3 regions of the Pseudidiomarina sp. PP-1MA genome follow, and region 2 is predicted to be linked to each of the others. Evidence: predicted binding sites of a transcription regulator. Region 2 holds the regulator's gene; each other region holds the start of a gene.
The links. Region 2 encodes sigma-54, which starts transcription at its own class of promoters, with help from an activator protein. Its sites were predicted from a motif close to GTTGGCACGNNNNTNGNNT; they were not measured.
Positions count from the first base shown of each region.

Region 1: a site for sigma-54 is predicted at 6,168-6,186, ahead of AB8S08_RS11955 (nitric-oxide reductase large subunit). Genes of this name have one in related genera too.
Region 3: a site for sigma-54 is predicted at 6,500-6,518, ahead of glnA (glutamate--ammonia ligase). Genes of this name have one in related genera too.

Region 1 is NZ_CP165718.1:2,532,017-2,542,676, reverse strand. It holds gene narL (two-component system response regulator NarL) at 1-299, opposite strand, end outside; gene AB8S08_RS11965 (MFS transporter) at 513-1,871, shown strand; gene AB8S08_RS11960 (ATP-binding protein) at 1,868-3,667, opposite strand; gene AB8S08_RS11955 (nitric-oxide reductase large subunit) at 3,814-6,078, opposite strand; gene nrdG (anaerobic ribonucleoside-triphosphate reductase activating protein) at 6,440-6,892, shown strand; gene nrdD (anaerobic ribonucleoside-triphosphate reductase) at 6,909-8,726, shown strand; gene hemN (oxygen-independent coproporphyrinogen III oxidase) at 8,804-10,183, opposite strand; gene AB8S08_RS11935 (SCP2 domain-containing protein) at 10,242-10,660, opposite strand, start outside.
Region 2 is NZ_CP165718.1:331,707-342,366, reverse strand. It holds gene mlaE (lipid asymmetry maintenance ABC transporter permease subunit MlaE) at 1-643, opposite strand, end outside; gene AB8S08_RS01590 (ATP-binding cassette domain-containing protein) at 633-1,472, opposite strand; gene AB8S08_RS01585 (KpsF/GutQ family sugar-phosphate isomerase) at 1,678-2,673, shown strand; gene kdsC (3-deoxy-manno-octulosonate-8-phosphatase KdsC) at 2,673-3,248, shown strand; gene lptC (LPS export ABC transporter periplasmic protein LptC) at 3,245-3,820, shown strand; gene lptA (lipopolysaccharide transport periplasmic protein LptA) at 3,777-4,319, shown strand; gene lptB (LPS export ABC transporter ATP-binding protein) at 4,316-5,041, shown strand; gene AB8S08_RS01560 (RNA polymerase factor sigma-54) at 5,050-6,429, shown strand; gene hpf (ribosome hibernation promoting factor) at 6,457-6,744, shown strand; gene ptsN (PTS IIA-like nitrogen regulatory protein PtsN) at 6,748-7,194, shown strand; gene rapZ (RNase adapter RapZ) at 7,224-8,090, shown strand; gene AB8S08_RS01540 (HPr family phosphocarrier protein) at 8,119-8,397, shown strand; gene mgtE (magnesium transporter) at 8,435-9,796, shown strand; gene pmbA (metalloprotease PmbA) at 9,803-10,660, opposite strand, start outside.
Region 3 is NZ_CP165718.1:2,459,497-2,470,156, reverse strand. It holds gene AB8S08_RS11635 (PepSY-associated TM helix domain-containing protein) at 73-1,251, shown strand; gene AB8S08_RS11630 (DUF4198 domain-containing protein) at 1,315-2,121, shown strand; gene AB8S08_RS11625 (efflux RND transporter periplasmic adaptor subunit) at 2,203-3,168, shown strand; gene AB8S08_RS11620 (efflux RND transporter permease subunit) at 3,161-6,283, shown strand; gene glnA (glutamate--ammonia ligase) at 6,604-8,016, shown strand; gene AB8S08_RS11610 (DUF4124 domain-containing protein) at 8,047-8,631, shown strand; gene glnL (nitrogen regulation protein NR(II)) at 8,618-9,703, shown strand; gene ntrC (nitrogen regulation protein NR(I)) at 9,700-10,660, shown strand, end outside.

The sequences.
Region 1 (10,660 bases), 500 kb from region 2:
TTAGTTATCGCCGTAACTACATCTTCATCGGCATCAGATACAGTGAGCATGACGATCCGCGAGGTCACTCCGTTATCGCGCATCCGCTTGAGGGTTTCTAATCCATCCATACCTTGCATGTTCAAATCAAGGATAATCAAATCCGGATCAATTTCTTCGGCTAACTCTAGTGCTTCTGCACCGCTGCTACATTCAGCTACAACCTCTAAGCCGTCTTCAAGCGAAATCAGTTGTTTGAGCCCTTTACGCAAAAGTGGGTGATCGTCCACAAGCATAATGCTAGCTGGAGTATCAGACATGAGTTGCTCCTTTAATGTCTTATGATGATAAGCGTCAATATTTTATAGGGGGTATTTTTGCACAATGTAGCCCCGTTAGCCAAAGCTTAGCACCTTATTAACCCTTTGGGGGTAGTTTTAACTGCCTCTTTTGCATTGCTATTTATCCCCCTCGCTAAATTGTTTATTTGGCGGTGCTCACGCATAGTTACTAGCATAGCTGAGGAGTAACATGTGAACACCATTCGACTTTCGCCAACCATCGACAAACTCACCGCAATCAATCTAATTGTGGGGATGACCTTGTGGCTAAGTTGGAGTGTCTTGGTGGTGCAGCTCCATGCAGTAACGGTTCATTTGAGCTATGCACAGCTATACAGTTTGCTGGCAGCAGCCGGGAGCGGTGCTTGTGTGTTTCAGTTTGTTTTTTTATGGCTGGGTGAGCGCAGTATGCATAAGCGCTTTATTCAAGTAGGTTCAGTACTGTTATTGATACCGGCAATTGGACTTACGTGGCAGCTAAGTGTGGCGGAGATTGCGATTGAGCAACTGTATGTGTTGGCCTTTCTTTCTGGCTTAGGTGGCGCCCAATTTATTGCCTTACAACCTGCTGCAGGTGCACGGATTGAGAAGAGCTCACTTGGCTGGGTGCTAGCGGTTAACGCAGGGATCGGTGGGGTCGGGATTGTGTTGGCACAAACCCTACTACCGTTGCTTAGCGGTATCAACTGGCTAGGTGATTGGGCGGCTTCTCCTTGGTTCACTCATCAAACAAGTGGTGATATTGTCGGGGTGTTACCGCCGAGTACGCCCCTATGGCTTGCCAACACGGGCTGGTTATTGGTGGTGGCAGTGATTGCAACAAGCCTGTATTCGTTAGGGCAGCGCCGTGCTCGAGGAGCTCAGGCTATGCCTAGCCCCTCAGGGCATCCCCCCAGCGCTGAGCCTGTTGTTACCAACACCCAACCGCCGATGCTAGGGCGCATTCTAAAGAACCGTCACACTTGGTTGATGACTTTATTCTACGTGATGGCCTTTGGTTCCTTTATTGGCTTTGCGATGACACTACCCTTAAGCCTTGAAACCTTTAGTGCTAACTACACACCAAGTGCCCTAACGTATGCTTGGATTGGGCCACTCTTAGGAGTGCTGGCGCGACCTTTTGGTGGCTGGTTGGCTGACCAGTACGGTGGCGCCAAAGTCTTGGTGGTGTGTGCTTTAGTGATGGCTATGGCTTGCTTGAGTGCCGCTTACATGACCGCAGCAGCCCTGCAAAGTAGGGTTCCTGAAGAGTGGTTCTTACCCTACCTGCTGGTCTTTTTGGTGATTTTTATTGCAGCCGGAGCGGCTAGCAGTGCGGTCTTTAAAACCGCCAGCGTGGTGCTGCCATTAGAGCAGTTACCATTAGCATTGCGTTGGCTTACTGCCGTGGCAACCGCTGGCGCTATCTACATACCGGCTCTGTGGTACATCAATTTGAGCCAAGCCCATGGCGCCAATACGCTGGTGGCCTTTGCACTTTTTTACGTGCTGTGTGCGGCACTGGTTAGTTGGATGTATCTGCGCCGGCGTAGCGAGTTCTATAATCCTTAAACAGTTGCTTCACGCTCTAACAGGTATTGCGGCACAAAACTAAAATAGACTCCAGTACCACCCTCAGAACGGCGTTTTATTTCAATGGTGCCACCTAGATGACGGCTACGCTCTTGCATGATAGCAAGCCCGTAATGATTCATTTTCTCGGCCTGATCGGGAATACCTACACCATTATCTTCAATGCATAATTCAATTCGCTGATCCTGCTGGCTTAGCTGTACCACCACATCTGTGCCTTGACTGTGGTGAATGGCGTTCTGACAGGCTTCACGAATAATTTGCAGCAAATGAATTTCTTCATGCGGTACCAAGGGCGTATTCTCTAACTGATAGTTCAGCCTGAAGGACAGATCAGACTGCTCACTAAATTGATTGATAGTTGTTTGCAGGGCGTGCAACAGCCCCGCACCATCTACTTTGAGGCGGAAAGTGGTTAGCAATTCGCGTAACTGCCGATAAGCCGCATTAAGCCCTTGTTTAAGCTCTTCTGCAACATCATCAATCACTTCTTTATTATCTTTCTCAATGGCTTTGTTGAGTCGTGTTACCTGAATTTTCAAATAAGATAAAGCTTGCGCAAGAGAGTCGTGCAGCTCACGCGCAATCACCGTACGCTCCTGGATAAGGGCGAGGCGCCGTACTTGCTCTTCTTCTTGTTTCAGGCTTAGGGCAATGGCCAGTTGGTCGGCAACTGACTGTAGCAACTGTTGTTGCCAATCGTTAAGTTGCTCGCTAAGGCTACAACGAGCTACCAAGACCCCGTAATTTTGTTGTTCGCGCTCAATGCTAAAGCGATAAATGCGCTGGTTGTTCTGGATACTCACTCCGGCCCCAGCATTCACACACTGGCTACAATCAACCCCTTCGCAAGGATCTTCTGGGGCGCCAGTAGGCTGCACCTGTAAATAGGGTTTATTGCCTGCCTCGGTAATTAAGCAAAGCTCGAGGTCTTCAACCTCAGAGGCGCGCTTTAACCCTTCAACAATGGTGGTAAAGTCGTGATAACCAGGTGAATGCTCGATGATCATTCGCGCGGTGTCGTACAAAAACTGCAAGCGCACATTGCTTTGAGAAATGGCCCGAGTTTGTTCATCGACACGTTTCTCGAGGTTACCATACATGTAACCCACAGCTTCGTTCATTTTATTCAAGGTGCCCGAGAGCACGCCTAGCTCATCACGCATGGGATGATTCACGCGGGCGGTAAAATCGCCCTGACCAATTCTTTTGGCGGCGAGAGTTAAAACCTCTAATGGATACTTAACGCGGGTGCGTAACCAATAGAAAATAACCAGCGCTAAACCAATGCTAGAAAACAACGAGAGCACCTGAATTAATCGAATAGAACGTATGCGCTGCTCGGCATCTTGTTGAATGGCGGTAACAAAGCGATTAATTTGGTCTATTTGCGGCAAGATCTGTTGTTGTAAATTAGCACTGGTGACCACGCCATCGGCTATTTGCTGCTGAAATTGCTGCCAACTGGTTCGAGTTTGCGTATATAAGGTTGCTAAATCAGACTCACTATGGCTAAAACGGTTAAAGACTTGATGATGCCAACTTTGTTCAAATTCGGCTTGCATGGCCGCTGCTGCAGCACTATCAGCATCATGCAATTGATGCCAGCTGTATTGATACGCTTGGTAGCGCAATGAGCCTGCAATATTTATGGCTAAGGCATCTTGATCTGCTTTTTCTGAGAGCCAATACGAAGCCAACAGAGTAACTACGGTAAGCGCCACCATAAAACTCAAAGCAAAACCAATGCGTGTCACAATAGATGAATTAGGCATAGACAATTAGGAGTCAAACTCTTAGGTTGATTTAAACAGATGCGTTAGTGTACCTCGGATAGCAACTGAACAACAATCAACCATAAAAAAAGCGGCAACACCTAAGTGCCACCGCTTTTAACGTCACCTTTAATTTCAGGCTGTGATTAAGCTATATGCTGTTGTTCACGTGAGCTTTTATCAAACCACAAGCCATACACAACTTGCCAGCTGATAGCAAAAGCACCAATAATGAAGACCACGTCGCCAACAGTGCGCACCCAACGCAGACCCTCTAGCAACGGCTGTTGCATAAAGGCTTCGCTACGTGCATACCATAAACCTTCAGACGCTGATGCATAGAACTGGATGAAGCCAACTGGCAGTAAGCTAGTAAATAGCATCATGCCAAGGCCAATGTTCATCCACCAGAACGCAGTAGTCATCAGTTTATCGTTAAATTGCAGGTTTGGACGAATGTAGCGCAAGATAAGTAAAACAAAACCTAGCGCTAAGAAGCCATACACCCCAAACAAGGCCGCGTGAGCGTGAGTTGGTGTGGTGTTCAAACCTTGAATATAGTACAGCGAGATAGGTGGGTTAATCATGAAACCTAACACGCCAGCACCTAACATGTTCCAGAAGGCTACCGCAACAAAGCACATGAGTGGCCATTTAATGCGTTGCATCCACTCGGCTTTGCGTTGCAAGCTCCAGTTTTCCCAGGCTTCGTAGCCCAAGACAATCAAGGGAACGACTTCTAGCGCAGAGAAAGTTGCACCAACGGCCATCACGGGAGTGGTGGTACCGGAAAAGTACAAGTGGTGGAAAGTACCAGGTACACCACCAAGCATAAATAACGAGGCTGACGCTAAGGTGGCCGTAGTAGCCATTTTTCTAGAAACCAAGCCCATGCTATGGAAAATAAAGGCTAGGGCCGCGGTGGCGAATACTTCAAAGAAGCCTTCTACCCACAAGTGCACGATCCACCAGCGCCAGTATTCCATCACTGATAAGTGAGTACGTTCGCCATAGAAGAAGCCAGCGCCGTAGAACAGGCCAATAGCAACAACAGATGCGGTGAGTAGTGCTAATAAGTTCTTGTCGCCTGGTTGACGAAGAGCGTGGAAGACACCGCGCATCATCAACACTAACCAGAACACGATACCTAAGAATTTACCAATCTGCCATGCACGACCGAGGTCGACGTATTCATAACCTTGGTGACCCCACCAGAAGCTTAAGTGCTCAGGCATAATTTGAGCAATAGAGAGGAAGTTACCAATAAAGGTACCAGCAACCACTACAACTAACGCCCAAAATAGTAGGTCGACTCCTAGTTTTTGATACTTAGGATCTTTACCACCATTAATGATAGGTGCTAAGAATAAGCCAGCAGCTAAGAAGCCAGTAGCAATCCAGAACATGGCCGCTTGTAAGTGCCAAGTACGCACTAGCGAGTAGGGCAACCACTCAGACACGTTAATACCATAGAATTCTTGACCTTCTACAGTGTAGTGAGCAGTAAAGCCACCTAACAAAACTTGTAAAGCAAACAACGCCACGACGATAAAGCAATATTTACCTAGTGCTTTTTGTGATGGTGTAAGTTTGAAGGTAGTGATTGGATCTTGCTTAGGAATCTCAATTTCTTCTTCATCGTGGTCGCGCAAGAAAGCCCAACCCCAAATCAAAGCACCGATACCAGCAATCAGTAAAATCACACTAATAATAGACCAAATGATATTCTCAGCACTTGGCTTATTATCAATAAGCGGCTCATGCGGCCAGTTATTGGTGTAGGTGACATTGCTATCAGGGCGTTCAGTAGCGGCTGACCAAGCAGTCCAGAAAAAGAACTCAGTCATGCGCTCGCGTCGCTCAAGGCTCGGCAAGGTGTTCTCTTTCATTGCATAGCTTTCGCGCGTGCTTTGTAGCTCAGGAGCATCGCTGAATAAGCGAATATAATAATCCGCTACGTCATTGATGGCTGCTACTCGAGTCTCACTTAGTAGCACCGTATCAGTTGCAGCATCGTAGGTGTTGGTACGATATTCCTGTTTTAACGCAAATTGCAGAGCATTTTGCTCAGCTGGGCTCAAGCTGTCGTAGCTCATGCCGTAATCACGTTGCGCTACAATTTCTAACCAAGCTACGAGCTCACGGTGTAACCAGTCTGCAGTCCAATCGGGTGCTTGATAAGCACCATGGCCCCAGATCGAGCCTAATTGCATACCACCGATGGATTGCCAAGCGGTTTGACCATCGAGAATACTCTCTTCAGTCATTAACACTTGTCCCGATTCCGTCACGTACTGCGCTGGAATAGGCGGTGCTTCGCGGTATACCTCTTTACCAAAATAACCCAAGATACCAAAGGTAATCGCTAGGATGCCGATGAGTATCCACCAAAGTTTTTTATAACCGGCCATATGGCACCTCCGGTTGTTGTTGTTGATTCATGCGAGAGTCTCCCTTTATTGCATTTCGCACGCATTCATAGATGAGTACCCTTTCCTTATAGCAAGTCTCGTGCCAACTTTTATCCATCTGATTTTATTGGTTTTTATTTGTTTTTGGGGTAGATATAACCGCACTTTTTGAGGGTGCTAGTAACCCGTAGGGTTATTTTTACCCATCAGCATGTTTTGGCTAGCTTGCCGAAACCGCGGACTGAGTTTTTCAGGCTGCTTATTTATTGATCCGGATCAACACAATATCTAGGTGATCGTCTAGGCTTTAGCACAATATATAGATGCAAATAACCAATTCAGCACAATATGTGGGGTTTTAATGCGCTACTGTTCAGAGCAAATAGCCTTTCAGGAGGTGCCCGGCGAAGTCTCGTTGGCTTATACCATCACCGGCTGCCCTGTGGGTTGTAAAGGCTGTCATAGCGTTGATAGCTGGCCCGCTCATAGCGGAGTGGAATTAACCCCAGAGTATTTTACGAAGCGGCTGCAGCAATATCGGGGTTTAATCACCTGCGTGTTGTTTTTAGGGGGTGAATGGTACCCAGAGCAGTTACTGCACTTACTTAAATTAGCTCGTGAGCAGGGGCTAGAAACCTGTCTGTATACCGGTTATGAGCAGGTGCTACCTGCACTCCGCGAACAGCTCACCTATTTAAAAACGGGCCCTTGGATAGCTGAGCTTGGTGGCCTAGATAGTCCAAACACAAATCAGAAGTTTATTGATTTACGCAATCAACAATTACTAAACGTGCGCTTTTTAAGCACTGATTAAAACAAGGAGCATACCTATGTTGCGCTTACACCCCGATCAAGTAGACGCCAAAGTTGACTTTATTCAGCAATATCTCCATGCCGAAAATGCCGCTGATGGTTCAAAAATGGATGCTAATGCGAATGTGACGCAAAAGAATATTGCGACGCTAGAGTCAGAAATCATGAAGGATTTTTTTGTTCAAGTGAACCGCAAGCAAGTCAGCAATAAAATTGCAGAGTTGTTTGGGCAGCCGTTGGCGCAGGAGTATATTCGTCAAATAGAAGATCATGAGATTTATGTGCATGATGAAACTAGCTTAAAGCCTTACTGTGTGTCGGTTACCATGTATCCGTTTTTACGTGATGGGCTCACTAAGTTGGGCGGCGAATCAAGAGCACCAAAACACCTAGAAAGCTTTTGTGGCACTTTCGTGAACTTCGTCTTTGCGGTGAGCTCACAGTTTGCCGGGGCCGTCGCCACCGTCGAATTTTTGGCTTACTTTGATTATTTTGCTCGTAAAGATTACGGTGATAACTACCTAGAAACACATCGCCATCAGATTGAAAACCATTTACAGCACGTCGTGTATGCCCTTAATCAGCCCGCGGCAGCGCGCGGTTATCAAAGTGTCTTCTGGAATATCTCAGTCTATGACCAGCATTATTTTGAAAGTATGTTTGGTGACTTTGTCTTTCCCGCCGATTTCAGCAAATCATCATGGCAATCGGTGAGCCAGCTTCAGGACTTTTTCTTACATTGGTTTAATGAAGAACGGAAGAAAACCATACTCACTTTCCCGGTCGTTACCGTGGCTATGCTGACCGAAAATGGTCAGTGCAAAGATCAGCAATTTGCTCAGCATATTGCCCATGAATTATCTGCCGGTAACTCATTCTTCGTGTATCTATCACCCAATGCCGATTCGCTAGCTTCTTGCTGTCGTTTACGCTCTGAAATTAGTGATAATACCTTTTCTTACACCCTTGGTGCTGGTGGCGTCGCGACCGGATCCATTAATGTGATCACCATTAATATGAATCGGTTAGTGCAAGATGGACGCGACTTGGGTGAGGAAATTGAGAAAATTCAAAAATACCAAGTGGCCTATCGGAGGCTCATGGAAGATTACCAAGCAGCCGGTTTACTCACGGTTTACGATGCTGGTTTTATTACCCTGGATAAGCAGTTCTTAACTATTGGTATCAATGGCATGGTAGAGGCGGCGGAATCGCAAGGTTTAACGGCCAGTAATAATCCTGAGTACATTGAATTTGTGCAGCGCCACTTAAAGGTTATTTACGATGCTAATAAAAAAGCCAAACAAGAATATGGCTATATGTTTAATACCGAGTTTGTGCCGGCAGAAAACCTTGGTGTCAAAAATGCGAAGTGGGACCGCGCCGATGGCTATGTTGTGCCGCGTGATTGCTACAACTCCTACTTTTACGTGGTAGAGGATGAACAAACCAATGCAATTGATAAGTTCACCTTACATGGTCATGAATTAATAGAGTTTTTAGATGGTGGCTCGGCTCTACATCTTAACCTAGATGAAAAACTTAACGAGGATGGCTATTTATCACTGTTAAATATTGCTGCTAAAACAGGCTGCAATTATTTCTGTATCAATGTGAAGATTACCATTTGTAATGACTGTGAACATATCGATAAGCGCACCCTGCATAACTGCTCAAGTTGCGGTTCTGAAGATATTGATTATGGTACGCGGGTGATTGGCTATTTAAAACGAGTGTCGGCATTTAGTGCTGGGCGTCGGCAAGAACATGCCGCCCGCCATTATCATCGCCAGCCGCAGCGGGCGGTAGAGGCGGCAACATCCCAAGCTGGCTAGCTTGGGATGGTCAGGCCAGCACAAATGATGCTGCCATAGCTAGACTATGGCAGCACCTATCGAGAGCCTCTTCTTAGTTAAACGACTTTAGAGTAGCGTGGAGCCGTAGCTGCATCGTCTAAGTAGGCGTCAAAGCAGGCACAAATACTCCGTACCCATAAGCGACCCAATTCAGTAACACGTAATTGCGAGTCATCAATGGTCACCAGCCCATCCTCAATAAAGGGGGCTAATTTTTGTTTAGCATTGGCAAAGTAAGTCCAAAAATCAGTCAACTGCCAAGCCTGTGTAAACGCAGCAATATCCAATTCAAAGTGGCAGATAACTTGCGAAATAAGTGCGGCGCGCAAGCGGTCATCTGCGTTCAGTTCAAATCCTTTAATAACCGGCAGGCGTTGTGCCTTCAGGTGCTTGTAATAGTCAGGTAGTTCTTTGCTGTTTTGCCAAAGCACCCCATCAATTTGGCTAATGGAAGAAGCTCCAATTCCCAACAAAGCATCCTGGCCGCTGGTGGTGTAGCCTTGGAAGTTACGCTGTAAGCGCCCTTGTTGCTGAGCAATAGCAAGTTCATCAGATGTTTTAGCAAAGTGGTCCATACCAATAAACTGATAACCGGCAGCGTTAAAACGAGTGATCCCAAGCTGCAACAGTTCTAACTTAATCGATGGCTTAGGTAAGCTCTCAGTTGGGATTTTTGCTTGACCAGCAAAACGTGCCGGCAAATGAGCGTAGCTAAATAACGATACCCGGTCGGGAGCCAAGGCAATCACTTGATCAATTGAGGCTTTAAAGGTTTCTGGACGCTGGTAAGGCAAACCGTAGATTAGGTCTAGGTTGATCGACTTAAAACCCAATTCTTTGGACAGCTCTACTTGATGTCGGATGAGATCGGTATCTTGGACACGGTTAATCGCAATCTGTACTTTTTCGTCAAAGTCTTGCACCCCATAGCTTACACGATTAAAACCGAGCGCTCGTAAATGCCGTAATTTTTCATCACTACAGCTGCGCGGATCGATTTCGATACTCCACTCAGCATCGTCAGTGAAACTGAAGTGTTGATGTAGCAAATCATCTAAGCGTGACAATTGTTGCTCGGTTAAAAAGGTTGGGGTACCACCGCCCATATGCACAGACTCAAACTTACGAGTCCCTAACAGCTTGGCGTACATCGCCATTTCTTCGGCTAAGTAATCAAGATAGATATCGGCTTTGTGCTGATGCCGAGTAATCACCTTATTGCAGCCGCAGTAGTAACAAAGCTTGTGACAGAAAGGTAAATGAATATAGAGGCTTAACTTTTCTGGCGCATCAGCCAGGGTGCGCTCTAAAGTACCGATCGGAAACTTATCATGCAGCGCCAAGGCGGTCGGATACGAGGTATAACGCGGACCGTTAATGTTGTATTTATCAATGAGCTCTTGGCTCCAGGTGATATTTGCTACTGATGCGTTCATGCGTTACCCCTTGGTGACACCTTGGTTAAATTCTGTCGCTCATAATACTTGATGCAGATCAGAATTTTGATACGCCTGAAGGGGTATAAGCTTGCTGCTGCAAAATACGCTCTGCTAAGGCCTGATTAAACCTAAAAACAGGTTTGGGTAGGCGTTGATTCAACTCAATGGTGTCCAATAAGTTCTTCACTTCAAGCCCTAATTCAGTGTCACCTTTGATCAATAATTTGCGTCGGAAGAACAAGGTATCCGGGTCTACTTTGCCACTTAGCATCAGCAATAAATACTCACTATTACCGCGCATGGTAACGTCTGCTTGCGGGCCGTCAAAAGTTACTTGTAGGCGTGGTCGTAGGCCTTGGTTGGCGAGGGATACGCTGAACTTTAAGGCTAAGTCTGGCACCTCAATAAGAACCCATCGCTGGCGCAAGAAAGCAAATTTATCGGCCACCAGTTCATCGTTAAGAACATGGTTTA
Region 2 (10,660 bases):
TCCAAGTAACTACAAAAGCAAACACCACGCTTTTGATGATGCCATTCATAATATCATGACCCCATTCAACGTTAGCTTGCATCACCGACCAAAAAGCGCCGTCGTCGACGCCTAACCAGCGCACGCCAACCAAGTAGCCGCCATAAATACCCACGGCAGAAAACACCGCAGCTAGAATTGGCATACTGTATAAGCCGGCCCAAAAACGTGGGGCAATCACGCGGCGCAGCGGATCTACGGCCATCATTTCTAAACTGGATAATTGCTCAGTGGCTTTCATTAAGCCAATTTCTGCTGTTAGTGCCGAGCCAGCCCGCCCTGCAAACAGCAAAGCAGTGACTACCGGCCCTAATTCACGCAACAAGGATAGCGCCACCATGGGCCCTAACGACTGTTCGGCGCCAAAATCCACCAAAATAGTATAGCCTTGCAAGCCCAGCACCATGCCGATGAAGAGTCCGCTGACCACAATAATAATCAGCGACATCACCCCAACCGAGTACATTTGCTGCATCAGCAACGGCCAAGATTTGCGTAACTGCGGTTTGCCAACCAAGGCTCGGGTGAGCATGATTAACGCCGCCCCTGCGCCAGCAATACTATTGAGGGTAGCTTGGCCGAGGGCAGCAACTTTATTTAGCATCGCCAGCTCCTAATAATTCGTCGGCCAAGGTCGGTGCACGGTAATGGAAAGGCACCGGACCATCAGCTTCGCCGTGTAAAAATTGATGCACCAAGGCATTATCTGAACTTAATAATTGTTCTGGCGTACCGTGCCCAACCACTTGTTTGTCGGCAATGATGTACACGTAATCGGCAATCGTAAGAACTTCTTCAACATCGTGGGTGACGATGATGCTCGTCAACCCGAGCGACTCGTTCAACTCTTTGATCAGCTTGATTATCACGCCCATCGAAATAGGATCTTGGCCGGCAAAGGGCTCATCATACATGATCAGCTCTGGGTCTAACGCTATTGAACGCGCCAAGGCAGCCCGCCGCGACATACCGCCAGACAACTCCGCTGGCATCAAATGCCGAGCGCCACGCAAACCCACCGCCTCTAATTTTAGCAGCACAATGGTTTCAATCAGTTCTTCTGACAGCCGGCTATGTTCACGCAGCGGAAAGGCAATGTTGTCGTACACTGTCATGTCGCTGAACAAGGCACCGCTTTGAAACAACATGCTCATGCGCTTGCGTAATTGATACAATTCGCTGCGCTTGAGGCTAGGAATGTTTTGCCCGGCAAAGCGAATCTGCCCCTGTTGCGGGCGTAGTTGGCCACCAATTAGGCGCAACAAGGTTGTTTTGCCAATGCCGCTAGGACCCATCACCGCAGTGATCTTACCGCGTGGGATGGCCATCGACAGGCCTTCGTATAAATTGTGAGTACTGTGATTGTAGTGAAAATAGATGTCATCTATCTCAACCAAGTGCTCGGGATTACCCTCGAGAGTAGTGGTTAGCATGCGAAGATAGTCTCCTTTACGTGACCGCCTAGTTTACCCGATTTCGTCAAGAAGCCCCACCAAAAAGCCGTAAAATTTGTGACAAATCGTTATCAGTGGTCACATTACGTCTGCAAAGAAGAAAACGATCGGGTATTATTGCGTTATTACATTGTCATCATTAACTTGTCATCTACTTTGGCTGCACTAGCATATGAGGCCCAACATGACCGAACACAACCCGACCACGACCAGCAAACAGACGTTTGCCGCGCTTGGCCAACGAGTCATTGATATAGAAACCGACGCGGTGCGTGGATTAAGCCGTTTTCTTGATGAAAACTTTGCTACTGCGTGCGAGTTACTGTTGGCATGTAAGGGACGGGCGATTGTGATTGGTATGGGTAAATCGGGCCACATTGGCGGTAAAATTGCCGCAACCTTGGCCTCCACCGGTACTCCCGCCTTTTTTGTGCACCCTGGCGAAGCTAGCCACGGTGACCTCGGCATGATTACCGAGCAGGATGTGGTGATCGCCATTTCTAACTCAGGTGAAACTGCTGAAGTGCTTAGCATTGCGCCGTTAATTAAGCGACGCGGCGTCAAGCTCATTTCCATGACGGGTAATCCACGCTCAACTCTGGCCGAGCTCTCTGACGTGCATGTTTGCATCGCCGTTGAGCAAGAAGCCTGCCCGTTAGGTTTGGCACCGACCTCCTCCACTACTGCGACCTTAGTCATGGGTGATGCGTTGGCGGTAGCGCTGCTGCATGCGCGCGGCTTTACTGCCGATGATTTTGCCATGTCGCATCCCGGTGGCAGCTTGGGCCGGCGGTTGTTACTGCACATCCATGATGTGATGCACGCGGGTGAGCGCACCCCGCTGGTCAATCAGCAAGTAACTATCAGCGCCGCCTTGTTAGAAATGTCACGCAAAGGTCTGGGCATGACAGGTATCACTGACGACCAAGGCCGCTTAGTAGGTATTTTTACCGATGGTGATTTGCGCCGTATTTTAGATCAGCGCATTGACTTGCATACCACCGCGATTGCCCAAGTGATGACGCCAAATCCCATTACCATAAAGCCCGATGTACTTGCTGCACAGGGATTAAAATTAATGGAAGACCGAAAAATCAACGGGTTATTTGTGGTGGATGAGCAGGGTTTTGCCCAAGGCGCCTTGAACATGCACGATCTGTTAAAAGCAGGAGTCCTCTAATGAGTTTTGGTCTCGCAACCCCAGCCATGATTAGTACTTGGTACGGTGATATTGAAAGCCTGCTCATGGATAAATTCGCCCAAATCAAACTGGTCATTTTTGATGTGGATGGCGTGTTTTCAGACGGCCGGATCTATTTAGGCAACCAAGGTGAAGAGCTTAAAGCTTTTCATACCCGCGATGGGTTTGGGGTGAAAGCACTTCTTAACGCCGGCATCAAGGTTGCGGTTATCACCGGACGCCGTTCAGCACTGGTGGAAAACCGCATGCACGCGCTCGGCGTCAGCGATATCTATCAAGGCCAAGAAGATAAACTCAGCGCCTACCAGCAGCTGGCGGAGAAATATCAGTTAACGGATCAGGCCATTGCCTGTATGGGTGATGACATACCTGATCTCGCGATGCTGCAGCAGTGCGCAGTGGCAGTAGCGCCTCACGATGCCCATCCCTTTGTGCAGCAACACGCGGTTTATGTGACCTCGCAGCGCGGCGGTTTTGGTGCAGTTCGTGAGCTGAGTGATCTGATTTTACTTAGCCAAGGACAATTGCAACTGCACGGTGGAGTCAGTTTATGACCCGTAATCTTGTGGTGATTATCGCCATCATCTTTGCCACCTTAGCGCTATTGGTGTGGCGTCCTTTTGGAGATCAAGACCTCACCGATGAACCAGCGGGCTATCGTGAGATCAAGCCTGATTTTACCGCACAGGGCCTGATTGTGCGGGTTTACAGTGAGGATGGTACCTTAGCGCATCGGATTGCTGCAGAGAAAATGACTCATTACAGCCCGATCGGCTTAACCGAGTTAGATCAGCCGACCTACATTGTGCACACCCGTGATGGAGGTCCGGTGTGGCAGGTGGCAGCTGAGGCTGGCTCTTTTTATGGCGACAAAAGCTTGGTGTTAGAACGTAATATTTTAATGCGTAGCTTAACCGCCGAAGATTTTTTAGAACGGGTTGAAACCAGCTACCTAACCATTGATACTTTGGCCGAAACCATGACGACTGAGCAAGCGGTGGTGATGTACGGTCGTGATTTTACTATTCGAGGCGAAGGCATGCATGCTAACTTACGCGCTCAAACTCTGGAACTAACGAAACATGTTGAAACCATTTATACCGGTCGCCAAACTAATTCTCAGTAGTCTTGTGCTAAGTGCTGCATTATTCTCTAACGCAGCACTTAGCCAAGGCAAAGACGACTTTAATCAGCCCATTCGCATCAATGCTGAGCGCGATTGGGTTGATATTGCTAATAAAATTGTGGTGTTTGAACGTAGCGTCATCATCGAGCAAGGCAGCTTAAAAATCACCGCTGACAAGTTATCAGTAGAGCGTGAAGGTGAGGCCGAAGATGCTGTGTTTATCGCTGAAGGGGCACCGGCGGTTTATACCCAACAATTAGAAGACGGTAGTGTTATCACTGCCAAGGCCAACCAAATCATTTATGACCAAGCGCAACAGTTACTGACGTTGCGGGGGAATGTTGAAGTTGCGCAAGGAAACAGCGTCAGTCGTGGTGGAGAGATGGTTTATAACTTTGCTACACAGCAAATGACCACGCGTGGTGACAAAGATACCGACCGCGTAACCACCATCTACATGCCGAAACAACAAGACGATAAGAACAACGAGCAACCATGAGCCGATTAGTAGCTGAACATTTAGCCAAATCTTATAAAAAACGCCAAGTTGTTAAAGACGTTAGTTTAACTGTTGAAGCAGGCCAAGTGATTGGCTTGCTGGGCCCTAATGGTGCCGGAAAAACCACCACTTTTTATATGATCGTTGGCTTAGTGAATAACGACAAAGGCCTGATTAAGTTAGACGACCGCGATATCTCGTTATTACCTATGCATGAACGCGCTCGCCTTGGGATTGGCTATTTACCACAAGAATCCTCCATCTTTCGCAAGCTGACGGTGCGCGATAATATTTTGGCGATACTCGAAACCCGCAAAGAACTATCTGCGGCCCAGCGTGAAGATAAGCTTGATAGCTTGCTGGAAGAGTTTCACATCAGCCATATCGCCAACAGCTTAGGCATGAGTCTGTCTGGGGGCGAACGACGCCGGGTTGAAATTGCACGGGCGCTGGCGGCTGAGCCAAAGTTTATCTTGTTGGACGAGCCCTTTGCTGGGGTTGACCCGATTTCCGTGCTGGACATCAAGAAGATTATCGAACACCTACGCAAACGTGGCATCGGGGTGCTCATTACCGACCACAACGTGCGCGAAACCCTAAGCGTCTGTGAACATGCTTATATTGTTAGCCATGGCGAGCTTATCGCGCAAGGCGATGCCCAAACCATTCTTAATAATCAGCATGTGAAAGACGTGTATTTGGGCGACCAGTTTACGCTGTAGCTATCATGATGAAACAAGGCCTGCAGTTCAAATTTAGTCAACAGCTGAGCATGACCCCACAGCTGCAACAGGCCATCAAACTGTTGCAACTTTCTAGCTTAGAATTGCAGCAAGAAGTACAACAAGCTCTGGATGAAAACCCATTGCTTGAGGTGGCCGACCAAAGCGCTGAAGGCGAAACTGATGTCGCTGCTGCCGAGGAGAGCTGGGAACCAAGCTACTCGGCTTCTTTAGGTAGTTCTGGCACAGCTTACGATGGTGAAGATACCCTCTATCAGGGCAGTACCAGTGAAAGTTTACAAGAGCACTTGTTATGGCAAATGCGACTGTCACATTTTTCTCCCCTTGATGAAGCCATTGCTACGCTGTTGATAGATAGTATTGACGAGCGCGGCTACTTAACGGCTGAATTAGAAGAACTATTGCCAGCGATTCGACAGCAACACCCCGAGCTCATCCAAGTTGAGCTTGCCGAAGTAGCTGTGGTGCTCAAACGAATTCAGCATTTTGATCCGATTGGCGTTGGCGCTCGCAATGTGCGCGAATGTTTATTAATTCAGCTACGACATCTTCCTAACGATACTCCCTACCTGAACTTAGCTCTGCAAGCCGTTGAAAAACATTTGCCGTTGCTCGCCCAGCGCGATTATCGCAATCTGGCGCGGCGATTACGTATTCAAGAAGCCGATTTAAGCCAAGTACTAGCGCTGATTCAGCAGCTACAACCACATCCTGGGGACGGTTTTGGTGCAGGTGATGACGATTATGTGATTCCTGATGTGCTGGTGCGCAAAAAAAATGATCGCTGGACAGTAGAGCTAAATTCGCAAAGTTTGCCTAAACTAAAGGTGAACGAAGATTATGCGGCGCTGCTGCAAAGTGGTTCGCAATCTGAAGAACAACAGTATATTCGGCAGCATACGCAAGCTGCAAAGTGGTTTATTAAAAGCATTGAGAGCCGTAACGATACCTTACTGAAAGTAGCTGCAACCATAGTGCAACGTCAGCAAGGTTTCTTTGAATATGGCCCTGAGGCGATGAAGCCTATGGTTCTTGCTGACGTTGCTAACGCAGTAGAGATGCATGAATCAACTATTTCAAGAATAACCACACAAAAGTATATGCATACACCTAAAGGTGTGTTTGAATTGAAGTACTTCTTCTCTAGCCAATTGGCAACGGATAATGGAGAAGATGCTTCTTCTACCGCAATTAGAGCGGTATTGAAAAAGCTAGTTGCTGCGGAGAACCCCAAGAAGCCTCTCAGTGATAGTAAATTAACTGAACTCATGGCCGAACAGGGTATCCAAGTAGCTAGACGGACAATTGCGAAGTATCGTGAGGCCATGAATATTCCGCCCTCGAGCCAACGCAAACGTCTTATCTGAATCTTGGACAAACAGAAGGAAGATGTTATGCAAATTAATCTGACCGGTCATCATATCGAAATTACTGACGCTCTGCGTGACTATGTCGATACCAAGTTTTCTAAGCTGGAACGTCATTTTGACCACATAAATAACGTCCATGTCATTTTAAATGTTGAAAAGTTAACGCAAAAAGCGGAAGCTACGCTGCATTTGAATGGCGGCGAAATTTTCGCTGATTCAGAGCACACCGATATGTATGCGGCTATTGACGGGCTGATTGATAAACTCGATCGGCAGGTTATTAAACATAAAGAAAAGATGAAACGCCACTAAATCATGGATTTATCCACTCTGTTAAGCCCCGACTGCGCTCGCTGCGCAGTCGCGGGAACAAGCAAAAAGAAAGTGCTTGAAATCATCGGCCAACTGGCCGCTTCGCGTCTCTCGGGCACCACCGGTTTTGACGTCTTCGAAAGTCTTCTCAATCGCGAACGATTAGGTAGTACTGGCATCGGGCTGGGGGTTGCTATCCCCCATGGGCGCTTAGCCTCGGCTACTAAGCCGGTGGCTATTTTGTTGACCCTAGAAGAGCCTATCGATTTTGATGCGATTGATAACCAGCCGGTAGATATAGTGTTCGCGTTGCTGGTGCCAGAAGATTCGCATGAACAGCATTTACAAACCTTAGCAGCAGTGGCCCAGCGTCTGAACGACAAAACCTGCACCCGCGCTTTGCGTGATGCCAGCTCAGACCAAGAACTTTATGAACTGTTTGTAAAATGACCGATAGCAACCTTAACCCCGCAGATAAAATGCAATTGATCATAGTTACCGGCCGCTCCGGCTCCGGTAAAACTATTGCCCTGCGCGTGTTAGAAGATCTTGGTTACTATTGTGTCGACAACCTCCCGATCACCTTGCTTCCTACGTTAGTGCATGCGGTTATTGAGCAGTACAATAAAGTGGCGGTGAGTGTTGATGTGCGCAATATGCCGATCGAAGCCAGTGAGTTAACCGATTCACTGGAGTTTTTACCTGACCAAATTAAACCTGAAATTCTCTACATTGATTCATCTGAGGCCGTGTTGTTGCGCCGCTTTGCGGAAACCCGCCGCTTACATCCCCTGTCTAAGAATGAGCTACCTCTAAGTGATGCTCTCCAAGCTGAATTAGCTTTGCTTGAGCCGTTGGCGGAACGAGCAACTTGGCGCATTGATAGTAGCGATTTAAGCGTGCACCAGCTGAGCGAACAAGTGGCCGAGCGCGCCCTGGGTAAGTCAGCGTCACGATTGATTGTGGTTTTCCAATCTTTTGGTTACAAGTATGGTTTACCTAGTGATCTGGACTACGCATTTGATGCCCGAATCCTGCCTAATCCGCATTGGGAGCCCTCGTTAAAGGCCTTGCTCGGCACAGATCCAGCCGTCCAACACTTTTTTCAGCAACAGCCGTTAATGACCAAGTTTATTCATCAGGTAGAAAACTTCTTAGCCACTTGGTTACCCTACTTTCAACGCAGCAACCGTAGCTATCTCACCATTGGCATCGGTTGTACCGGTGGCCAACATCGCTCGGTCTACATTGCCGAGCAGCTAGCAGAACGCTTTCAGGGCCAACCTTTCAAAGTGCAAGTGAAGCATCGCGAGGCCCCTCGTCACCGTCCTATCAGCCCGCTTTAGCTTGTTTAAAAGCTAGGAGTTACCCTTTATGCCGACTTGTGTGCGCAAATCAGTCACTATCCGTAACAAACTCGGCTTACACGCACGCGCCGCCACCAAGCTAGCTAAACTCACGCAACAATTTGCCGCCAAGGTGTACATTGTGCAAGAGCAGCAGCAAGTAGATGCCTCCAGTGTGATGTGTTTGTTGTTGTTAGCCAGTGGGCAAGGACGGCAAATTGATATCTTAGCTGAAGGTGATGATGCCGAGGCAGCTGTCGCTGCCGTTGCCGAGTTAATCGAATCGCGCTTTGATGAAGAGCAATGATGCGGTAAACTTCTGACATTCACAGGAGTTTTGCAGCATGCTAGTAGAAATCGCCGATAAAGAATTTGCCGAACAGCGCTTACAAGAGGTCACCGAATCTCTTACGCGTGGCATGTACGTGCAAGCTCGGCGCCAGTTGCACAACCTGCCCGCTTGGGATGTTGCCCTGTTACTTGAATCCTCGCCACCTAAAGCGCGGGCTATCATTTGGCAATTGGTTGACGCCGACGAGCACGGCGACATCCTTGAAGAATTATCTGAAGAAGTGCAAAAATCCATCATTCGGCAGATGGCGCCAGAGAAATTGGCCGCCGCCACCGAAGGCATGGATACCGATGACCTCGCCTACGTATTACGTGGCCTACCCGAACAGGTCTATCAAGAAGTATTAAAATCGATGGACGAGCAAGATCGCCATCGTGCCGAGCAAGCTCTGTCATACGCCGAAGAAACCGCCGGTAGTATGATGAATACGGATACCATCACCTTACGCCCAGACGTTACCATTGATGTGGTATTACGTTATTTGCGGTTGAAAGGCGAGCTACCTGAGGCTACCGATAAACTGTACGTGGTAAGCCGCGAAGACAAATTTATTGGTGAAATCGGCATTACCCGCTTACTTACCGTTGATCCTAGCCGTTTAGTGAGCGATGTCATGGACCAAGAGGTACAAGGCATTCCGGCAGATATGGACGAAACTGAAGTAGCCAAACTGTTTGAGCGGCAAGATTGGATCTCGGCCCCGGTCATTGACGAAGACAATCGCTTACTTGGTCGTATTACCATCGATGACGTGGTCGACATCATCCGTGAAGATGCCCAGCACTCGATGTTGAGCATGGCTGGTTTAGATGATGACGAGGATACCTTTGCTCCGGTTTGGACCAGTGCTAAGCGCCGCTCGGTATGGTTAGGTGTCAACCTGATCACAGCGCTGCTGGCGGCCATGGTCAGTTCCTTGTTTGAAGATATTTTAGCGCAAATGGCCATCCTCGCTATCCTTAACACCATTGTGCCAAGTATGGGCGGGATTGCCGGTTCACAAACCCTGACCTTGGTCATTCGAGGGATGGCACTGGGTCATATAGGTGCCAGTAACCAACGTTGGTTGATTGGTAAGGAACTTGCGATTGGCGCTCTTAACGGGGTGATTTGGGCGTTACTGATTGCGGCCGTGGTGGCGATCTGGAAGCAAGACCTTCTGATTGGCGCCATCATCGCCTTTGCGATGATGGCTAACTTACTCGCGGCTGGCTTGGCCGGGGTGACTGTGCCCTTGATCTTGAAGAAGTTTGATATCGACCCTGCATTAGCCGGCGGGGTGATTCTTACCACCGTCACCGACGTGGTCGGTATTTTTGCTTTCTTAGGCACAGCGACGCTACTACTGAGCTAACGCCGGCTACATGCCGGCGATGCGCATCTGTTCTAGCAACACAGAACCGGTACGAACACCATGGCGAAGGTCAATATCATTGCCGATAGCCACAATGTTAGCCAACATGTCTTTTAGGTTGCCGGCAATGGTAATTTCTTCTACTGGGTACTGAATTTCGCCATGTTCGACCCAGAACCCTGCCGCACCGCGAGAATAGTCACCATTGACAATATTGACCCCTTGGCCCATTAGTTCAGTGACCAACAGCCCGGTGCCCATCTGCTTACATAAAGCTGCTAAATCTTGCTCACCATGCTGCACTTGCCAGGTGTGGATACCACCGGCGTGTCCGGTAGGCTGCATGCCTAATTTGCGCGCTGAATAGCTAGTCAGTAAGTAAGTTTCCAAGACGCCGTTGGCAACAATATCGCGCTCCACCGTCGCTAACCCTTCATGGTCAAACGGGCTACTAGCTAACGCCCCGCGCAAATGCGGTTGTTCGGTAATGGTTAACCAGCTAGGCAATACTTGTTTACCTAAATGGTCAGCCAAGAAGCTCGATTTGCGATACAAGCTACCACCACTAATAGCTGCTACAAAGTGACCAAACAGTGAATTTGCAACGTCTGCACGGAAGATGACTGGCACCTTCGCGGTTGCTATTTTGCGACCGTCTAAGCGCGCGATAGTAGCGTTCACCGCATCTTCTGCCACTTGTTCTGGAGTCCACAAGCCGTCACGATGGCGTGCCACACTGTAGGCGTAATCGCGCTGCATCTGCTCGCCGCTTTGGGCAATTAAACTGCAACTTAAGCTATGTCGTGATTGTAGGTAACCCGCTAAAAAGCCGTGGCTATTGCCATAAACTCGATAGCCGACGTG
Region 3 (10,660 bases), 580 kb from region 2:
AATAATTCTCAAAAACATTGACCAAGTCGGTTTTTGCTTTGAGAGCTCAACTAGGTAGAACGGATTCGAAGAATGTGCCCAATCACTTCATCAACAAGTCAATCGCCTAAATCCAAGCGCCGTCATGCAGCACAGGATAAACCCACGCGCCGCAAATCAGGCTGGCGCGATCTGAAAGCTTGGCATTGGGTTAGTTCAGCCGCCTGCTTGGTTGCGACACTTTTGTTCGCGCTTACGGGCATCACCTTAAACCATGCGCATCAGCTAGAAGCCTCGCCCTCTACAACAGTGATAGAGCAGCAGCTGCCCACGGCTGTGGTACAGGCAATGCAAGCCCGCCAGCAGCAATTACTCGAAGGGTCTTACAGCGCGGAAGGGCCTCTACCAGCGGTGTTCAGAGGTTGGTACTTAAGTTCGCAGCAGCAATCCTTGCCTGCTGAAAAAGCCGCCCAGTGGGACGAGTTTGAGGCCTATTTTGGCTTACCTCGGGCCGGTGGTGATCTCTGGTTTCGAGTCGATTTAGAGACCGGCATGTTTTACCAAGAAAGCATTGATCGAGGCTGGATTGCCTATTTCAACGATTTACACAAGGGCCGCAATACCGGCTGGGGATGGATAACTATGTTAGATATTTTAGCGGTCGTGATGCTGGTGTTTTCAGTAAGCGGTTTATTGTTATTAAAGCGCTATGCCAAAGGTCGTAAATCTACTTGGTGGTGGGTAGCTCTGGGCGTGGTTGTTCCTTGGTTAGCCTTGTTGGTACCAGCCCATGCAGCAGAAGCCGCTTCGCCCAAGCAGATGCTATTGCACGTAGAGATCCCGCAGTTAGATGTGGCTGAATACCATCGACCTTATGTTGCTATCTGGTTAGCCGATGCGAAACATCAACGGGTGGCCGACCTTGCTGTTTGGTATGACGGCAAACTAGCAAACAAAGAGGGCGAAAAATGGCTCAAGGATATGCGTCAATGGTGGCGCCGCAGTGGCCGCATGGCCACCATGCCGATTGATGGAGTTACTGGAGCAACCCGCCGCCCGGGCAGCCATAACCTTAATTTAAGCCAATTTTTACCGCAGTTAGCCGAGCTACCGCCAGGTGAGTATCGGTTGAATATTGAAGCCGCGCGTGAGGTTGGTGGTCGTGAACATCTACAACTGCCTATCACCCTGCCATTGCAGGCACCGGTGAGCGCTCAAGTGCAAGGTCAACACGAGCTCGGCCTGATTAAGTTAAGCGTAACAGCACAATAACCACGCGAATCTGAATGTGAACACTTACTATCTTTGATTGAATTAGAACGAAAGGAAACTAGCATGCGTTATATTATTTTATTCGGGGCCCTCGCCCTAAGTTTTTCGGCCGAGGCGCATCGCGCTTGGATCAAACCTGATGCCACGGTGATTTCTAAAGAAAATGCTTGGGTTACCTTTGAGGCGGCAGTTTCTAACGAAATATTTGCTCGTGACCACGTGGCGTTCCGCCTGAATGGGGTTGTGGCATTAGCACCCAACGGTCAGCCGCTAGAGTTACAGAATGCCCATACGGGTAAATTGCGCTCCGTCTTTGATTTGCAGCTTACCGAAAATGGCACCTATAAAGTTGTTACCGCATCGCAAAACCTGCAAGCCCGCTGGGTAGATGCCAACGGTGAACGTCAATTCTGGCCAGGTCGTGGGGTTACGCCTAAGCCGGGTGATTTTGAGCGTGAAGTGCCAAAACAAGCGCAAGATTTAACCATTACTGAATACTCGCGTCGGATTGAAACTTTTGTGACCAACGGAGCCCCGAGTGATACGGTGTTGGCGCCAACTAACCAGGGCTTTGAAGTGGTTCCAGTAACCCATCCAAACGATTTGTACGCTGGCGAAACCGCAGACTTTAAAGTGCTGTTTGATGGCAAGCCCGTAGCTGGTGCTGAAGTTACTGTTATTCGTGAAGGCATGCGCTACCGTGCGCAGCAAGAAGAGCAAACAGTGACCAGTAATGGTGCCGGCGAATTCTCAGTAACTTGGACTGAAGCCGGCCAGTATTTTATGGAAGCCGAGTATCAAGACGACCAAGGTAAGGCCCCGGCAACTCAACGTAGAGGCAGTTACGGCGCGGTTTTCGAGGTTCTTTAGAAAAAAGCGAAATAATCATCCCAAGTTGCTAGAATATGCTCTATAATTTTTTCTATAGAGATTTCTAGCAAGGGGATGAAGATGATTTTAAATCGTAGTTTAGTCGGCCTGATGTTCAGCGCCGCACTCGTTTTAGTCACCAGCAGTGGCATGGCTCACGCCACCGATTACACCGTAAAGCAAGCATCTATTGCTGAATACATTCATTTGCAAGGGGTGGTGGAGTCAACCAACAGCGCGACCGTATCAGCGCAAGTTTCTGGCCGTATTGAAGCCGTTAACGTGGATGTTGGTGACCAGGTTGAAGCGGGTGCCACCATAGTCACCATCACCTCCGTTGATCAATATCAAGCTGTGGCTCAGGCCCAAGCCCAAGTAGCGGCAGCACGAGCTACCCTAGTGGCTGAGCAGCAGGAATTTGATCGAGTCACTAAATTAGTGGCGCAAAAGTTAGTGCCTGATGCCGAACTCGATCGGGCTAAAGCGCGCTTAGACAACGCTAATGCCCAGTTAAAAGCGGCGCAAGCAGCAGCCAAGCGCGCCCAAGAGCAACTGTCTTATACCGCAGTCAAAGCTCCTTACAGCGGTGTCGTGAGTGAGCGTTTAGTAGAGCCAGGTGAGTTAGTGCAGCCAGGCACCCCGTTGATGTCAGGCTTTGATCCGGCCGAATTACGAGTGCATGTTGATCTTCCTGCCCTGTTTGCACCGGCGGTCGAGCAATTCAAATGGGCTGAAGTAGCCGGCTTAAAACCAGTAGCACAGCGTCTATTTCCCACCATTCATAGTGCCTCCAGTACCGTGCGATTACGGTTAAATTTGCCTGCAGACGGTAATCTATTGCCCGGTCAGTGGTTACCGGTGGTCGTGCAAGTGGGTGAGCACGAGGGCCTTCTAGTACCACAGCAAGCGGTGTTGCAACGTGGTGAACTGACCATGGTGCGAATGCAAGATAATAGCTGGCGTGCGGTTCGCTTAGGCCTCACTCAAAATGGTCAAGTAGAAGTGGTCAGCGGGCTAAAAGCTGGCGAGGTTATTCGTTATGAGTAATAAACCACTAGGGATTGCAGGTAAGTTTGCAGCCTGGGGTGAGCGCTCCCAACTAACCCCGCTGTTGGCGGTATTTGGCTTAATTCTGGGGATTATGGCGGCGATGATCACGCCGCGCGAAGAAGAGCCCCAAATTGATGTGACCATGGCTGATATCATGATCGCCTTTCCTGGTGCCGATGTGAGTCAAGTTGAACAGCAACTGACCACACCGTTAGAGCGTCATTTTGCCCGCATGCAGGGTATTGAGCATATTTTCTCCGTGTCACAGCCTGGCCAAGCCTTAGTGACGGTGCAGTTTGAAGTTGGCATTGCGCGCGACACCGCACTGGTGCAATTGTTTGATACGTTAGCCGGTTGGCAGCAACAGCATCCGCAGTTTACGCAACCGCTTGTGAAAGCTCGAGGTATTGATGATGTACCAATTTTAGGGCTAACCCTAACCGGCGCAGACTTAGAGCTGAAGGATGTAGCTGATAGTTTGATTGAGCCGCTGCAAAACGTCGCCGGGGTGCGAGACATCAGTATTATTGGTGCCGAGCCCGAGCAAATAAATGTCACCTTAGATAACACCGCCCTCACTCGGGTAGGTTTGGATTTTAATGCGGTTAGCCAAGCGCTAGCTAGCCAAAACCAAAGTGGACAAGCGGGGTATCGATTACAGGGCAATCAGTACATCCCAGTGCAAGTAGGTGGGTTTATTGAAAGTGCTGAGGCGCTGAGTAATCTGATTGTAGCTAATGTTGATGGTAAACCAGTGCGCTTGCATCAAGTGGCGGACATCTCAACCCAAGCAGAAGTACCCTCACAGTACGTGTGGTCGCGGCAAAAAGGGGGTGAGCTTGCACCAGCAATAACCTTAGCCATTACCAAAAAGGCGGGCGAAAATGCCGTGGTGGTGGCCGAGCAAGTATTAGCTCGTTTAGCTACCATGCAGCAGCAATTGTTGCCTGAACAATTGCAGGTAGAAGTAACTCGCAATTACGGCCAAACTGCAGACGATAAAGCATCTAAGCTGATCCAGAAACTGATCTTTGCGACCATCTCGGTGGTGGCTTTAGTGCTGCTCACACTCGGTAAACGTGAGGCCGTGGTGGTGGGCAGTGCGGTGGTCTTAACCCTAGCCATGACCCTATTTGCGTCATGGGCGTGGGGCTTCACCTTAAACCGCGTGTCGCTGTTTGCCCTGATCTTCTCGATTGGTATTTTGGTGGATGACGCCATCGTGGTGGTAGAAAATATTCACCGCCATCTAGGGCTGGGCAAGTCACTTAAAACGTCCATTCCTGCTGCTGTGGACGAAGTAGGTGGGCCAACGATATTGGCAACCTTCACGGTGATTGCCGCGCTCTTACCTATGGCCTTTGTTAGTGGCTTAATGGGCCCATACATGAGCCCCATTCCTATCAATGCATCTTTGGGAATGTTGCTGTCGCTGCTGATTGCGTTAACCGTTACCCCTTGGCTGGCGCGCCACTTACTCAAAGATGAGCATCATCAAGAGCAGCAAAGTGATAAATTGCATCGTTTCTTTCATAAGCTGATGCTACCGCTGCTAACTCATCGCAAACGTCGCTACCTGATGGGCTTTGGCCTCATTGGCCTGATTGTGGCGATGCTCGGTCTTGCCGTGGTGCAAGCAGTGGTGATGAAAATGCTCCCGTTTGACAACAAAAGTGAAATTAAGCTGGTGTTGGATATGCCCGAAGGCAGCACCTTAGAGCAGACCAACGCGGTGCTGGTGGAACTAGCGCAGACGCTTGATAGCGTGGACGAAGTAGCCGCGACGCAGATTTATGCGGGTACCGCATCACCGATAGGCTTTAATGGTTTAGTGCGGCAGTACTATTTGCGCCAAGGCGCAAACATGGGCGATGTGCAAGTCACTCTGAAAGAGCTTGGCGAGCGAGAGCGGGCAAGCCATGAGTTGGCCTTAGCCATTCGCCCGTTACTGACACCTATTGCCGAAGCTGTTGGCGCGTCATTGAAAATCGTTGAAGTGCCGCCAGGGCCACCGGTGATGGCGCCAATTGTTGCAGAAATTTACGGTCCAAGTGCACAGGCTCGGGCTGATGCCGCTCAGTTAACCTTGGCACAACTGCAGCAAACCGAAGGTGTGGTGGATATTGATAGCACCTTGGTGAGCGATAGTTTAGAAGAAGTCTGGCAGGTTAACCGCGAGCGTGCGGCGCAATTAGGAGTGACTGCTGAACAAGTGGTACGGGTATTGCAAACGGCCTTGGCAGGGATGGATGTCACTTATTTAGCCGTCCCCCATCAAACCCAACCGGTAGCGGTAAAAGTAAGGTTACCAAACACTTGGCAAGGTCAGTTAAGCCAGCTGCAGAACGTCACTGTGCTATCACAAACCAGTGGCCAGGCGATTCCGGTAGCGGAGCTAATCGACCGAGTTCAGCGGCCTTATGCGCAGCCCATTTACCACAAAGACCTGCGTCCGGTGGTTTATGTGACGGCCGATATGGCGGGTGATTTGGATAGTCCTTTATACGGTCTGTTTGCCGCCGCTGGTAACATTGAGTTGCCACAAACCTATATCAGCCAACCTGATGTGTGGGATACGGCTGCACTAAAATGGGATGGGGAGTGGCAAATCACTTATGAGACCTTCCGTGATATGGGGGCAGCCTATGCCGTCGGTTTGTTATTGATTTACTTACTGGTTGTGGGGCACTTTGGCAGCTACGCAGTACCGTTAGTCATCATGGCTCCGATCCCGCTCACCCTAATAGGGATTATGCCAGGGCATGCGTTACTGGGAGCGCAGTTTACCGCAACCTCGATGATCGGGATGATTGCGTTGGCTGGCATCATTGTGCGCAACTCCATTCTCTTGGTGGATTTTGTCCGCGAAGAAGTGGCGGCTGGCAAGGATTTGAACGAGGCAGTGATAGAAGCTGCAGCGGTGCGAGCTAAGCCGATTGTATTAACGGCACTAGCGGCCATGTTGGGGGCGTTCTTCATTCTGGATGACCCGATTTTCAGTGGTTTAGCAGTGAGTTTGATCTTCGGTATCGCAGTATCAACAGCATTAACCTTGGTGGTTATTCCGCTGCTGTACGCGTCGTTATTGCGACGCAAGGCTAAGCATCTTTAATTGTTCAACCTTGTTCGTTACTGATTGATTGCGATAGGGCTCCGTGGGTGGGGCCCTTTCTTTGTGCATTTTACCGGTTGCACAATTGTAACGCATGATCATAATGCACTATCGTGATGCACATAAATGCACTATGATGGTGCAAAAGATGAGTGAAAGCAGACCCCAATATCGTTAGTTTAGTTATTCGCTATTGATTTTATTAGTGTTTTAATAGTTGGCACGGGGTTTGCTTTAGTTTTGTGCAAACGCAGTGCAGAAAGTTTCAGTGCACGCTATACTCATTGTTCATTTTGACGATTGCGATCGCGGAGGATCACATGTCTACACCACAAGACGTTATGGCTTTTATTGAAGAAAACGAAGTTAAATTTGTAGATTTGCGCTTTACCGATACCAAAGGTAAAGAGCAGCACGTGACCATTCCGGTGTCGCAAATTAACGAAGAATTCTTTGAAGAAGGCAAAATGTTTGACGGCTCGTCGATTGGCGGCTGGAAAGGTATTAACGAATCAGACATGGTACTGATGCCAGATTGCAGTACCGTAGTATTAGACCCGTTCACTGACGAAGTCACCATGAACGTGGTTTGCGATATCCTCGAGCCAGATACCATGCAAGGTTACGACCGTGACCCACGCTCTATCGCTCGTCGCGCTGAAGAATACTTACAAAGCATGAACATCGGTGACACCGCGTTCTTTGGTCCAGAGCCAGAGTTCTTCTTGTTCAACGATGTACGTTTTCATACTGACATGAGCGGCAGCTTCTACAAAATTGAAGCCGACGAAGCAAAATGGAACTCAGGTAAAGAATTCAAAGACGGCAACTTAGCGCACCGTCCTGGCGTAAAAGGTGGTTACTTCCCTGTGCCTCCGGTAGACTCAGCGCACGACATCCGCAGCACTATGAGTACCGTGATGGAAGACATGGGCTTAGTGGTTGAAGCGCATCACCACGAAGTTGCTACTGCTGGCCAGAACGAAGTTGCCACCCGTTTTAACACATTGGTTAAAAAAGCTGACGAGATTCAAACCTACAAGTATGTGGTCCACAACGTGGCCCATTCTTACGGTATGACCGCAACCTTTATGCCGAAGCCGATTGTTGGCGATAACGGTTCAGGTATGCACGTTCACATGTCGATTAGCAAAGATGGTAAAAACCTGTTTGCTGGCGACCAGTACGGCGGTTTGAGCGAAATGGCGTTGTATTACATCGGCGGTATCATCAAGCACGCACGTGCCTTGAACGCCTTCTGTAACCCAACCACCAACTCATATAAGCGGTTAGTCCCTGGTTACGAAGCACCGGTCATGTTGGCCTACTCAGCACGTAACCGTTCTGCATCTATTCGTATCCCAGTGGTTGCGAGTGCAAAAGCACGTCGTATCGAAGTGCGCTTCCCAGACCCAGCCGCTAACCCGTACTTATGTTTTGCAGCACTCTTAATGGCTGGCTTAGACGGTATTAAAAACAAGATTCATCCTGGCGATGCTATGGATAAAGACTTGTACGACTTACCGCCAGAAGAAGCGAAAGAAATTCCAACCGTGTGTCATTCATTAGAAATGGCCCTAGAAGCGTTGGATAAAGATCGCGAGTTCTTAACCGCTGGTGGCGTGATGACGGACGACATGATTGATGCGTACATTAAGCTGAAACACAAAGAAGTAATGACGCTGAAAATGACCACTCACCCAATCGAGTTCGACCTTTACTACAGCGTCTAATTCAGCTGAGGTTTGAACCTAGGAGGACCGATGCTTATTAGCCGCCTCATGGTTGTGATAATGCTGGCCGTTGCAGTTTCAACTGCAGCGGCACAGCAAGTTTACAAACGGCAAAATGCTGATGGCTCGGTCACATATTCGGATCAACCCTTACCCCAAGCTGAAGTGATTAACCTACAGCCGGTGCCAGTCACCGAATTCACCACGCACCCCCCGGTTACTACCCAAACTCAAACTGCCATGCCAACGGTTACTGATGCCGCAGCGCCCATGGCCCAGATTATTGCGCCCGCGCAACAAGCCGCGGTGCGTGCCAACGATGGTTCAGTTGCGGTGCGGTGGCAAACCACACCCAACCCACTACCCGATGGCTATCAGTTACAATTGCGAGTTGATCAGCGCATTGCTTGGCAGGGGTCCAGCCAAACCGAACTGACCCTAACCGATATCGACCGCGGCGAGCGGCGCTTGCAACTGCGGGTGCTTGATGCCGAAGGTAACGAAGTATCGCGCTCAGATACTATTGTGGTGTATGTGCTGCGGGCTAATATCAACAGCCCAGCCTTGGCGACCGGAGCAACTAGCGGTGATGGTGGTGGCAATGACGGCAACTAACGCTGATTGCACCACTGTGGTGCAACCTAGTTTAGATCAGCTCTTAACCGCGGTGGTGCAACTCGATACCGATTATTGTATTGCCTACATGAACACCGCCGCCGAGGCGCTTCTTGATGGCAGTCGTAATCGGCTGCAACAGCAGGATTTTTTTAGTCTGTTTAGCTACAGCAGCATCGACCCCAACACCCTCAAGCAAGCGCTCAATGACGACCAATCGGTATCCGACAGCGACGTGACCTTAGTTTTTCATGACGGCCAACGCATCACGGTCGAGCTAGTTGCGCAGCCACTGAAACTAGAGCAGCAGCGCATTGGCGTATTGCTTGAGTTGCGGCAAATGGACCAAATTAGACGCATTAATCAAGAAACCGTACAACAGCAGCAACTACTGGCAGCACAAAGCATGGTGCGGGGCATGGCTCATGAAATCAAAAATCCGTTAGGTGGCTTGCGTGGTGCTGCACAGTTACTTGCAAGCGAACTTGATGATGCCGAATTACAAGAGTATACCGATTTAATCATTAACCAAGCCGATCGTCTCAGCACCTTGGTTAATCGCATGTTAGGGTCAAATCAGTTGCCCCAACCAGAGCCCAGCAACATCCATGCGGTGCTCGAGCGGGTGCTGCAAGTGGCCCGTTTAGCTGGTGCCGAACAGATTCGTTGGCAACGAGATTACGACCCAAGTTTGCCTGAGTTAACCATGGCCGCAGACCAGATTGAACAAGCGTTACTCAATATTGTCATGAACGCATGTGAAGCGCTGGCGCAAGAAGCTGGTGGCGAGATTGTGCTACGAACCCGCATCGCCCACCAACAAACCTTGTATGGTAAGCGCTACCGGCAATGTGCGGTGATCGTGATTCAAGATAACGGCCCGGGTATTGCCGAAGCACTCCGCGATACCCTGTTTTATCCTATGGTAAGTGGGCGAGCCGGCGGTACTGGCTTGGGCTTAGCGATAGCGCAGAATATCGTGCACCAACATAGTGGCAAGATTGAGTTGCAATCGCGCCCAGGGCACACCGAATTTACCCTTTATCTACCCTATGTAGAAACCTTAACATGAACAACCTAAGCAGCAACGAAGCAAACCGCAGCAGCAGTGCGGACATTTGGATTCTGGATGATGACAGCTCCATTCGCTGGGTATTAGAACGGGCGCTCGCCCGGGCGGGTTTAAGCTGTCGCAGTTTTGCCGATGCCAGCAGTGTGTATCAGGCCTTGGCACAGCAAGCGCCCAGTAGCCAGCCGCGGGTGCTGTTAAGTGACATTCGGATGCCTGGTGATGATGGCTTAGCGGTGCTAGAGCATATGCGTCATCATTATCCGGAGCTAGCCGTAATCGTGATGACTGCCCATTCTGATTTACAATCAGCGGTGAGTGCGTTTCAGGGTGGTGCCTTTGAATACCTCGCCAAACCCTTTGATTTAAACGACGTGGTGCAAACGGTGAGTCGCGCCTTACAAAGAGAGCGCAGCCAAGCTCCCACTCCAGCTACCGCGGTTGAACCTAGCAGCGGGCTGCGTGGTTTGATTGGCTCAGCACCAGCGATGCAAGATGTGTTTCGGGCCATTGGGCGGCTCTCGCACTCTAGCGTGACGGTACTAATCAATGGTGCATCGGGCACCGGTAAAGAACTGGTAGCTAGAGCGCTACATGACAACAGCCCGCGCGCGCACAAACCCTTTATTGCACTCAACATGGCGGCGATTCCTGCTGACTTGATAGAAGCTGAGCTGTTTGGGCACGAAAAAGGTGCTTTTACTGGGGCCAGCAATGCCCGCCAAGGCCGTTTTGCGCAAGCGCATGGCGGCACACTCTTTTTAGATGAAATTGGTGATATGCCGTTGGCAGTGCAGACGCGCTTGTTACGAGTACTCGCAGAAGGCCAGTTTTATCCTATCGGTAGCTATGAACCCGTTACAGTGGACGTACGTATTATTGCAGCCACCCACCAGAATCTCGAACAACGAGTCAAAGACGGGTTGTTTCGGGAAGATTTGCTGCACCGGCTTAACGTGA